One region of the Blautia hydrogenotrophica DSM 10507 genome, then DNA from elsewhere that is predicted to be linked to it. Evidence: riboswitches for the same ligand, from Rfam matches in the RefSeq annotation. Region 1 holds a riboswitch; each other region holds the start of a gene.
What was found. Region 1 has a riboswitch for cobalamin ahead of BLHYD_RS07195 (energy-coupling factor ABC transporter permease). Riboswitches for the same ligand answer to the same signal wherever they lie in the genome.

Region 1 (3,280 bases):
AAATGTTTCAAACAGTAAGATATAGAGGATTTCACGTCTTTTGGGCGGAAAATTCTCATGAAGTACGCGGATGGTTCCGTCATAACAACGGGATTCCATGGCATCGTAGAGAAGATTGGATTTTTTGATTGCCCGGATTAGGAGAGCTGAGGCCATGAAACCGAAGGATTTGCATGAGGTGATGAAATCCTTATTGCCCAGACGAGAGTTCTGGGCGGTTGTGATTGCCGAGGATATCTCCATAAGTATAAAAATAAATCGATAGATCAGAAGCATGAGTTCGATGATTAACCGAGGACAGTGCAGTTTCTGCAATACATGGATAAAATCTGTGATAGGAGTACTAAATGAAAAAAAGTACAGACAAGAGACACTTGCCAGTGCAGTCAAAATCAATTGTACTGCATATAATAAGGAAGCTTTGCTGCCGGTCAAATACCAGCTTCCAATGGAAAGAGCGAAGAGATCTGACGGTGTCTTTGAGACATTTAAGACGATGGCCACAGTACTCAGAATCAGGAAGACTAGAGGGACTGTGAGGAATTTCAGATAACGGAAAAAAGGGATTCCACCCTTGTATATGGTGAGAATCCCTGTCGTTACCAGGACAATTCCAGCAATTACAACAGAACGACTGACCACACAAAATAAAAGGGTCAGGGTTGTAAATGCAAATTTTTCTCCGGCATTGTGATATCTAAGTTTAGAGCGGTAACATAGCTGATCGATGGCAATCATAAGTACTCCTTTCGCCGGGATACAGAAATTATTCTTCTCTGAGCCATTTTTTCCGTTCTACATATCTGCCCATGACAAAAGCGATCACACCCACGCCGATACCTGTCTGAAGACAAAACAGCAGGCTTTCGACTTCTCCGGGAAGTTCATGACCGAGAGCTTTTTCAAAGATTGGTTCAAACCATGGTGTATAGCTAGAGTCGACTTCTTCGACAACAACGCTTCCCGCATCGTCAGAACCGCCGAACTCCTTATCAGGCATGGCAAACAGTGGAATAAAAGCCATGAGAATGACAACAATAATTAAAATGAGCACCGTCGATTTTTTCATATCAGTGCACCTCCTTTAAAAATCCGATGGAACGCAGCTCCGGTTTTGCATAGGTCTCCAACGCGGAGATAATCAGAACCGTCAAAATTCCTTCGATGATTGCCAAAGGTATCTGTGTTGGTGCAAATACTGTCAAAAATTTTCCCATAGCGCCTGCAATGCTAGTATCCGCGTGGTGAGCGAAAGCCATCTGGATAGCGGTTACACAGTAGGTAAACAGATCTCCCAAAGTGGCTGCTAAAAAGACGCTGACTTTTCGATTTACATTGGCTTTTTTGCAGAGAAGGAAGACTCCGTAAGAGACAAACGGGCCTGCGACAGCCATGGAAAATGTGTTTGCTCCTAAGGTAGTCAGCCCGCCGTGAGCCAGCAGGATAGCCTGGAAAAGTAAGACGATAATGCCCAGGATGCTGACAGCGGATGGTCCAAAAAGAATGGCACCTAATCCGGTTCCTGTCATGTGGGAGCAGCTCCCAGTCACAGACGGAATTTTCAGTGAAGAAATCACGAACACAAAAGCGCCGGCCATCGCTAGAAGCGGCAGTAGCCGGGAGTTAGCAGCCACTGTCTTTTTCATGGAGAAAAAGCCTGCTGCCAGGAAAGGAATACACAGGATACCCCAGGCGATACAGTAGGTGCCGGGAAGATATCCCTCCATGATATGCATGGCGCTGACTGCGGGAGTAATTCCGAAAGTCAAGGCAAAGATTGTGGATAGCAATACAATCTTTTTTTGTTTTTTGGTCATTTTTAGTTCCCCTTTCTTTAAATGAAGTAAGACAAAGGCACAGGGCTGGCATAAGAGCTGTCGTCAGTCGCTTTTGATATACAAAAAGCCTGTCTGAGCGACAGACAGGCGCAGCGGTTCCTTCTCTTTTGGCAGAAGAAACATAAGCACCAGGTCATCGTTCGTAACCATGTGCGAAGCTTGTATATGGCGGTATTCTGACTTAGGAATCTCTGCGATTTCCCCTCCTTCCCGGCGAACCAGTGGATTGTGGGGAACGCTCCTCCTTTACAGCGGCGTGACCGTAAGAGATTTGCACTCTTTTCCCATTTATCCTGTTTAAGGACCATATACAAGAAATTGCCGAAATTTATTATAGGCTTTCGATTATGAATTGTCAACTATTATACAGTGTTTTTTTAAACGTTTTACAGCTATTCACAGATGATTTTTCCTGACAGATCCAAGTTTGTGAGGGAGAATTTTTTGAAAAAAAGAAACCATAGAATTGACATTGAATGGGGTTATGATATGATAAAAAAAGCGAAATAAGATCAGAAGAAGTCTTATGAGAAAGACAAAGGAAAGTTAGGGGAAGAAGAACTATGAGTATTTCCATGATCGGAATTGATCACAGTATGGCACCTGTGGATATTCGGGCTAAATTTGCATTTACAAAGAAGGATGCCAGCAGTGCTATGGAAGAATTGCTTCAGGAGAATGAGATATCAGGCTGCATTATTTTATCAACCTGCAACCGCATGGAGGTGTGGGTCAGCACTGCCGAAGACTGGGAGGGGGATCTCTATGCCAGTCTTTGTAAGATAAAAGAAGTTCCGGCGGGACAGTACAGAGATTGTTTTACTGAAAGAAAAGACGCAGAGGCCGTGGAACATTTATTCTATTTGACCAGCGGATTAAAATCACAGATTTTAGGGGAGGATCAGATTCTGACCCAGGTAAAAGATGCCCTGTCTTTGGCGAGAGAGCATTTTACTACGGATAGTGTGCTGGAAGTGTTGTTTCGTATGGCGATCACTGCCGGGAAAAAGATTAAGACAGAAGTTGCATTTTCTAGAGGCAATCTCTCTGTGATTCATCAGGCGATTGCCTGCCTAAGAGAAAAAGGCTATGAGGTCAAGGGAAAGACCTGTATGGTTATTGGAAATGGTGAGATGGGAAAGATTACCGCTCAGACTCTGAGAGAAAACGGTGCAGATGTGACGGTGACTGTTCGCCAGTATCGCAGCGGTGTCGTGAATATACCGATGGGATGCAAGCGCATTAATTATGGAGAGAGAATGGAATATCTGCCAAAATGTGACTTGGTAGTCAGTGCTACGGCCAGCCCTAATTACACGTTGCGCCGAGAGCTGTTTGAAGGAATAGAATTGGGACATCCAGTGATTCTCATTGATCTTGCAGTACCGAGAGATGTGGAACCTGCGCTGGCGCAGCTTTCACAGGTGACTCTGTATGATATG
Region 2 (3,280 bases), 560 kb from region 1:
TGCCAATTTTCCGCCATTCAGCTCCAATGTCAAATCAAACACCACATCGCCGTACATCGCGTAGAGCGTAATATTTTCTTCCGGCATGGAGAGTACCTCTCCCGGCCAGTATGTCGTCCCGCTGCCGTCCGGCTCGCTGTTCCAGCAGACAAACGCCTCCTCGTCAGAAGGCTCCCCGGCCGTGATGTTCACCTCCGCATAGGGAGAATACGTCTCTGTCTTGGCCTCTCCTGCCCCATTCCCGTCAAAGGTGATGGTATAGGAGACCGGAGTCATCTCCGTATAACTGCCATCCGTCATATCTGTCATATCATACAGGGGGTTCTCCCCATTCAGAAATCGGTCGTAAGCAATCAGTCCGTACAGCGCTTGATCTGTAGCCATACCGTTTACGTCATGTCCGGCTCCTCCGCCGCCATCGTTGCCGGAGACTACATGTTTAAATCCGCCCACAGCCTCTGAGGAACCACTGTTCTTTGCCCAGAAACTGAGCAGTGCATCCACCATGTTGTTGGACCAAACACCGTCCACCACATTTCCGGTCGTCACAAAGCTGCAGCTCTTCCCGATATTCTCCAGCTCAATGGATTTTGCCAGGGGATCGATACCCAGCGCAGTCAATGCCACCAATACCTGTACGGTGGATTCTGAATTGATGTTGCTTCCCCAGCCTCCGAAACCACCGTTGGAACTTTGCATCTGATACAGGCTGTAGACACCTCTCTCCACTGCCTGGACGAACTCTCCATAGGGAGTCTCCGCGCCTGTAGCGATATATTTTTCTTCATCCAGATAATAGGGAGCCAACGCCTGCAGTGCCATACCTGTGATATCCACATCCGCACTGTTTCCGGCGGAAGCGAGATTCAGCACCCATCCCCCAATGGTATTCTCAGAATCTCGAATCTCAGATCTCATAATGTAATCTAGCATCCTGCCCTCGGTATTGATATCCCCTTCCTCATAAGAAGAGGGGGGCTCATAGAGTTCGTAGCCTCCCGTGTTCAGGGCAATCAACTCCCAGATCGGTCCATTCAGCCCCTGCCCATAGGAATATTTGTAAGACTGGGACAGAATATCAATAAAATCATAACCTCCCACATCGTAGACGCTTTTTCCCAGAGCAGACAAAGCCAACATTAGACGAGAATACTCCGTGGACTTGGACTTGTCCAGCACTCCCTCTCTCTCAATCACTTCCCCCACTGCTCTTTCATAATAGTTCTCAAAATAATTCTCCGGTATGTAATTCAGATAATCCAGGCCTGTGTACATCCCCCTCAGCAGGTCCATGACTGTCCAATCACCGGAATTTGTGCCATATCCTGGCTCCTGCACGGTCTCCAACTCATAGCGGGCTGCCGCATTAATGTAGAAACGAATTCCCGGCGCCTCATTTTCCCAGAATCTCAGTTCCGAGAATTTCTTGCTGTCAGATGCGTCCCACGCACCTGCGAAAATACTGGTCACTGAAGCCGGCACCACCAAAATACAGGCCAGAGAAAACGCCAGTATTCTCTTCCAAACCTTATCCTTTCTTTTTTTCATAGTATCCTCCCTAATTAAATTAAAAATATAGTTTTCCCAACAGAAACAACCCTCTGCCAATCCTGTGGAAAACATTTGTCTCAGCTGTTTTTAGACACGAAAAAAAGCATATCTCTTCCGCCCAGAAATATCTCTTTTTCTCCATTACGGCAGGTCTCCTGACTTCGCTTCCTCCTCGAAAATACCTTCCCAGATATAAATCCAGTGGCTTTATATTTTCTCGTCCACGTTACAGTAGTGGGGACTGTTCCGGATTTTCACCGGATTCTCTTTTCATCCTTTGTCTGTTCAAAGACAAAGAAACCGTAAATCTCACCTATTAATCTGCATAAAGTATAACATAAAACTGTTTTAAAGTAAAGTATTTTATCCCGAACCTCTCCTTGCGGTATTACCGTCATCCGGCTGTCACATCTGCGACCACGCCACGGGTGGTTTTCAACAGCCCCTCTACCGGTACTTTCAAGCTCACCCCAATTCTCCCGCCGCTCACATAGATCTCCTCAAAATTCCTGACGCTCTCGTCAAAAACTGTGACATACTGTTTCTTCATTCCCAGGGGGCTGCATCCTCCCCGGACATACCCTGTCACTTTCTGAATCTCTTTCACATGGACCATATCCACGGATTTCTCTCCCACGGCCTTCGCTGCCGCCTTTCGGTCCACTTCTTTTTCTATGGGAACCACAAAGACATAATACGCTCTGCTCTTTCCCTCCATAATCAGAGTCTTATAAGACTGGTCACGCGGAGTTCCCGTCAAATCTGCCACATGAATTCCGTCAATAAACTCCCCGCACTCATAAGTCAATACCTGATAGGGAATCTTCTGACGTTCCAAAATTCTCATCGCATTCGTCTTCGCTTCTTTTGCCATTTTTATCCCCCCTGGAAAATCCATTTCAAAACGATTTTTATCTATTCTGCATTTCCAGCTTTACCGTCAATATCCGCCTCAGCGCATCATGTAAACGCTCTTGGGAAATCTCCTGACTGCTGACTGCCTGAAGCACGCCGTTGTATGCCGCCTCGAAATCTGCTGGCATAAGAACCATGTCAATTCCTGCCTGTATCGCCTGGACTGCTGCCTCTGCGGAAGAATAGTTTTCAGCAATGGCGCCCATGTTCATCGCATCAGTGACAGCCACACCTTCAAAACCCATCTCTCCCTTTAACAGCTCTGTCACCGCCCAGGACGACAAGCTCGCTGGCATCTGCCCGTCTTCAATCAGAGGAAAACAGATATGACCGACCATCACAAACTCCGCTCCCGCGTCGATGCCTGCCTGAAACGGTACAAGTTCCGTCTCCCTTAACTCTTCCAGACTTCTCTGCGCGTAGGCATATCCGTTGTGGGAATCTTCCGCCGTCGCCCCATGCCCTGGAAAATGCTTCAAGACCGCCTCGATTTTCTCACCCTTCAGTCCTCTCACTTCCGCTTCTACCATCGAAGACACTAAATTGGGGTCACTCCCAAAGGCTCTCTCCTTGACTACTGTATTCTCTGAATTGACCAGTACATCTGCCACAGGCGCGAAATCCATATTGAATCCATAACTCTTCAGATAAGCACCCAGAGTCTGTCCTACTTGGTATGCTTGGTCACTGTCACGACCAGCACCCACGTTTTCCATATTTCCCACGTTTTCCACCGGAAATGCCTGATTTCCCGCGATTCTCGTCACCGTGCCGCCTTCCTCATCTACAGCCAAAAACGGACTGACTCCTAAGG
Region 3 (3,280 bases), 520 kb from region 1:
TGGGTTCAGGATTTGACAGATTTGTCTTATACAGACGAGACGGCAGTGACCGGTACAACGTATTATTATACGGTGAAAGCGGCGAGCAAGAAGTGGGGCGAGCCGGTCTACAGTAAATATGTGACAGATCTGAGTGCAAAAGCGACTCTGGCAAAGGCGTCCATCAGCAAGACACAGACTTGGGGTTATAATGGTATTAAAGTAACCTGGGATGAAGTAGATGGAGCAGATGGCTATCGTCTATACTACAAGATAGACGACAGCGGCTGGAGATATGCAACTCAGACAGAGGATACTTCTTATGTGCATACAGGAGTGACGACTGGAAAGGTTTACACTTATTATGTGCGCGCATACCGTAATATTGACGGAGCGAAAGTATACGGTGCATATTCTGACGGTAAGTCTGGAAAGGCAGTACCTAAGAAAGCAGTGATTGCGAAAGCTACTGCAGGAGACGGAAAGGTAACTCTGAATTGGAACAAGGTAAATGGGGCAAGTGGCTATCGCATTTACTATAAGACATCTGAGGATGGGGAATGGCACTATGTGACCCAGATCGGAAAGGGAAGTACGACTTCGTATACCAACACCGGCCTGAAATCTGGTCATACGTATTATTATACTATGCGTGCATACCGTACGGTAGATGGTGAGAAAGTCTTTGGTTCTTACTCGGATTGGGTGAATGTGACAGTGAAGTAATTCTGCAAAAGCAGATGTAAGGCTTTGCCAGTTATGTATGGAGTGCAAAGCATTCCTGGTATGGGTCTGAGTGCCCATATCAGGAAGCTTTGCGTCTATAAGCAAAAAGATTTTTATAGTGGGGGGTACCTTATGTGGAAGAGAAAAAAGCAGAGCCTGCGTGGAAAAGTTACAGGCGGCGTCTACAAAGATGAGACTGGTATTCGGACAGGAAGGCAGAAGGCGGAGTGAACAAGAGTTATTTTCTTGACAAAATTGCCTATATTCGTTATACTAAGAAAGTAAATCCATAGTATAAATTGAATAGAACTGCGGTCAGGTATTTTTACCTGTTTGAAGGGAACCCGGTGAGAATCCGGGACAGTCTATCTCTACTGTATGAGGGACGAACGGAACATAGGGCCACTGGAGAGATCTGGGAAGGCGTTTCTAGTAGGAGGAACTCGAGTCAGGATACAGCAACGCAGTTTAAGTGGGAGATTCGTAAGCAAGGCGGATTGAGAAGAGAGTCCGAGAGCTTTTTGTATATGGCAAAAAGTTATTTTAAAGATAGAGCCTGACAGGCTCTTTTTTTTAAAACTCCCGGGGCTCTCTTTTCCTTATATATGGAAAATATTATGGCTTGTCGGGTTCTTCACTTCAAGTACTATGGAAAAAAAGAAAGGAGTGAAACTTATGAAAAAGCGAGGAAGGAGAATCCTCTGCCTGATGATGGCGATGTTGATGATTCTCACTTCGATGCCTGCGACAGCGATGGCTGCCACAGAAGAATCCGCTTCGGAGCTGGGAAACTCTTCGAACGTCGAAGCGTTTCAGGAAGAAACTGCGGATGCAGCGGTATCTTTTGAGGAAGAAGAGCAGGAGACAGTATTTGCCTCCGACGATGATGTCTGGTGGGATAGATATTTCTATATCAGCATGATGAAGGGGGAGGAAGAGATCTACCAGAATGATTCGGACCAGGCTATGACACCGATGCTGGCACAGAAGTATGGTTTTACCTACGGCCCGGATATTGATGTGGAGCAGGGACAGTATACTCTGCTGGACGCGCTGGTTCTGACTCAGATTGAGATGTTCGATGCCACCCCGGAAAACATCCGGGATTATCTGGATTTGGACGAAGCTGGAAATGTCATCAAGGTGAGCGGTGTCGACACCCGGAATTTTACTTTTATTGTAAATGGGGTGGCAGCCGGAGAGTATGGAACTTCCATTTATGTCAACAATTATGAAATCTATGATGGCGATGAGATCATTTTTCTGACAGAGACGACCGATGAGTCGGCACCTGTTCTGAGTGATATCTCAGTGACAGAGAGAGCCATGGAGACAGTGACCTTAAGCTTTAACAGCGATGAAGGGGGAACTGGGTATTATGTAGTACAGGGTGTGGATGAGGAAGCGCCCGCGCAGATCGACAAAGATTCTGCAAAGACTTTCACGATAGGTGTGGATGAAAATGAAGTCACCCTGGAAGGATTGACAGAGGAGGCCTGCGCCGTGTATCTGGTCGCAGAAGATCTGACAGGCAATCTAGGTGAAATCATCAAAGTCGATGTGGAGGCTTGTGAGTCGACGCTCGGTGAGATCACACTGAACCGTTCTTCCGTAGCCATGGGAATCGGTCAAGAAATGGAGCTGGAGGCGGCGACTGTTCCAGAGGATCCTTATTTTGAGAGACAGATTACCTGGGAGTCCAGCGATGAGCAGATTGTAAAAGTGGAGGATGGAACAATCACTGCAGTTGCGAAGGGCGATGCCACCGTCACGGCGAGTGTCGGTGAAATCTCTGCCAGCTGTGAAGTGTCTGTCTGGAGCGCGCCCACCATCGAGACGACTCTAGAGGATGGCATTCAGCTTAGGGCTAGCCGGAAAACCTTCGACGTTATCGCCAGGGATTCCGCTGGAAATAAACTGGCATCTTCCGTGAAGCTGGATGGGTCCAGCGTGGCTTATAACTGGGATGATGACACGAAGACCAGTTATACCCTGAACTTCAAAGACAAAAAAAATGGAGAACACACGGTTCTAATTTCTGTGACGGACTCCATCGGACAGACAGTCACCCAGGAATATAAAATCTACTATACCAAAGCAGAAGAAGGGGAATTGATCGGCTACGCGACTTTTGACATCGAGGCGATCACCATCAACTGCGGCTATATTGTGGAACCCATTAAGGTGCCGATCTATGAAGGTGAGAATGCAGCAGAGGCTCTGGTTCGCCTGATTCAGGAGAACGGCTATGATTACACCAACACTGGAACCGTGGAGAGTGGCTTCTATCTGTCTGCGATCGTAGGAGCCAATGCGTCTAGACCAGGCTCTGCGACGAAGGAACTGAATCTGGAAAATGCGTCTATGAATGAAGACCTCAGTGATCTGTCCATTGAATGGAGAGAGGGGACGGAAGGACAGCTGGGAGAGTTCGACTATGCCCAGGGCTCCGGCTGGATGTACTGCCTGAACAACGTATTTCCAAACGTAGGTTTTGCAGACAGCTATCTCTCTGACGGAGACGTTGTCCGCGTTCAGTTCACTTTGGCCTATGGGGCAGATATCGGAGGCGGCC

Region 2: linked by a shared signal. The riboswitch ahead of BLHYD_RS09720 (InlB B-repeat-containing protein) and the one ahead of BLHYD_RS07195 (energy-coupling factor ABC transporter permease) in region 1 are both predicted to bind cobalamin.
Region 3: linked by a shared signal. The riboswitch ahead of BLHYD_RS09630 (Ig-like domain-containing protein) and the one ahead of BLHYD_RS07195 (energy-coupling factor ABC transporter permease) in region 1 are both predicted to bind cobalamin.

Annotation. Positions count from the first base shown of each region.
Region 1 covers NZ_CP136423.1:1,539,336-1,542,615, forward strand. Annotated here, with positions in the region: gene cbiQ (cobalt ECF transporter T component CbiQ) at 1-738, opposite strand, end outside; gene BLHYD_RS07190 (energy-coupling factor ABC transporter substrate-binding protein) at 767-1,069, opposite strand; gene BLHYD_RS07195 (energy-coupling factor ABC transporter permease) at 1,071-1,817, opposite strand; cobalamin riboswitch at 1,989-2,162, opposite strand; gene hemA (glutamyl-tRNA reductase) at 2,402-3,280, shown strand, end outside.
Region 2 covers NZ_CP136423.1:2,102,610-2,105,889, forward strand. Annotated here, with positions in the region: gene BLHYD_RS09720 (InlB B-repeat-containing protein) at 1-1,548, opposite strand, end outside; cobalamin riboswitch at 1,680-1,871, opposite strand; gene ybaK (Cys-tRNA(Pro) deacylase) at 1,946-2,425, opposite strand; gene BLHYD_RS09730 (glycoside hydrolase family 3 protein) at 2,463-3,280, opposite strand, start outside.
Region 3 covers NZ_CP136423.1:2,063,024-2,066,303, reverse strand. Annotated here, with positions in the region: gene BLHYD_RS09635 (carboxypeptidase regulatory-like domain-containing protein) at 1-705, shown strand, start outside; cobalamin riboswitch at 1,000-1,186, shown strand; gene BLHYD_RS09630 (Ig-like domain-containing protein) at 1,381-3,280, shown strand, end outside.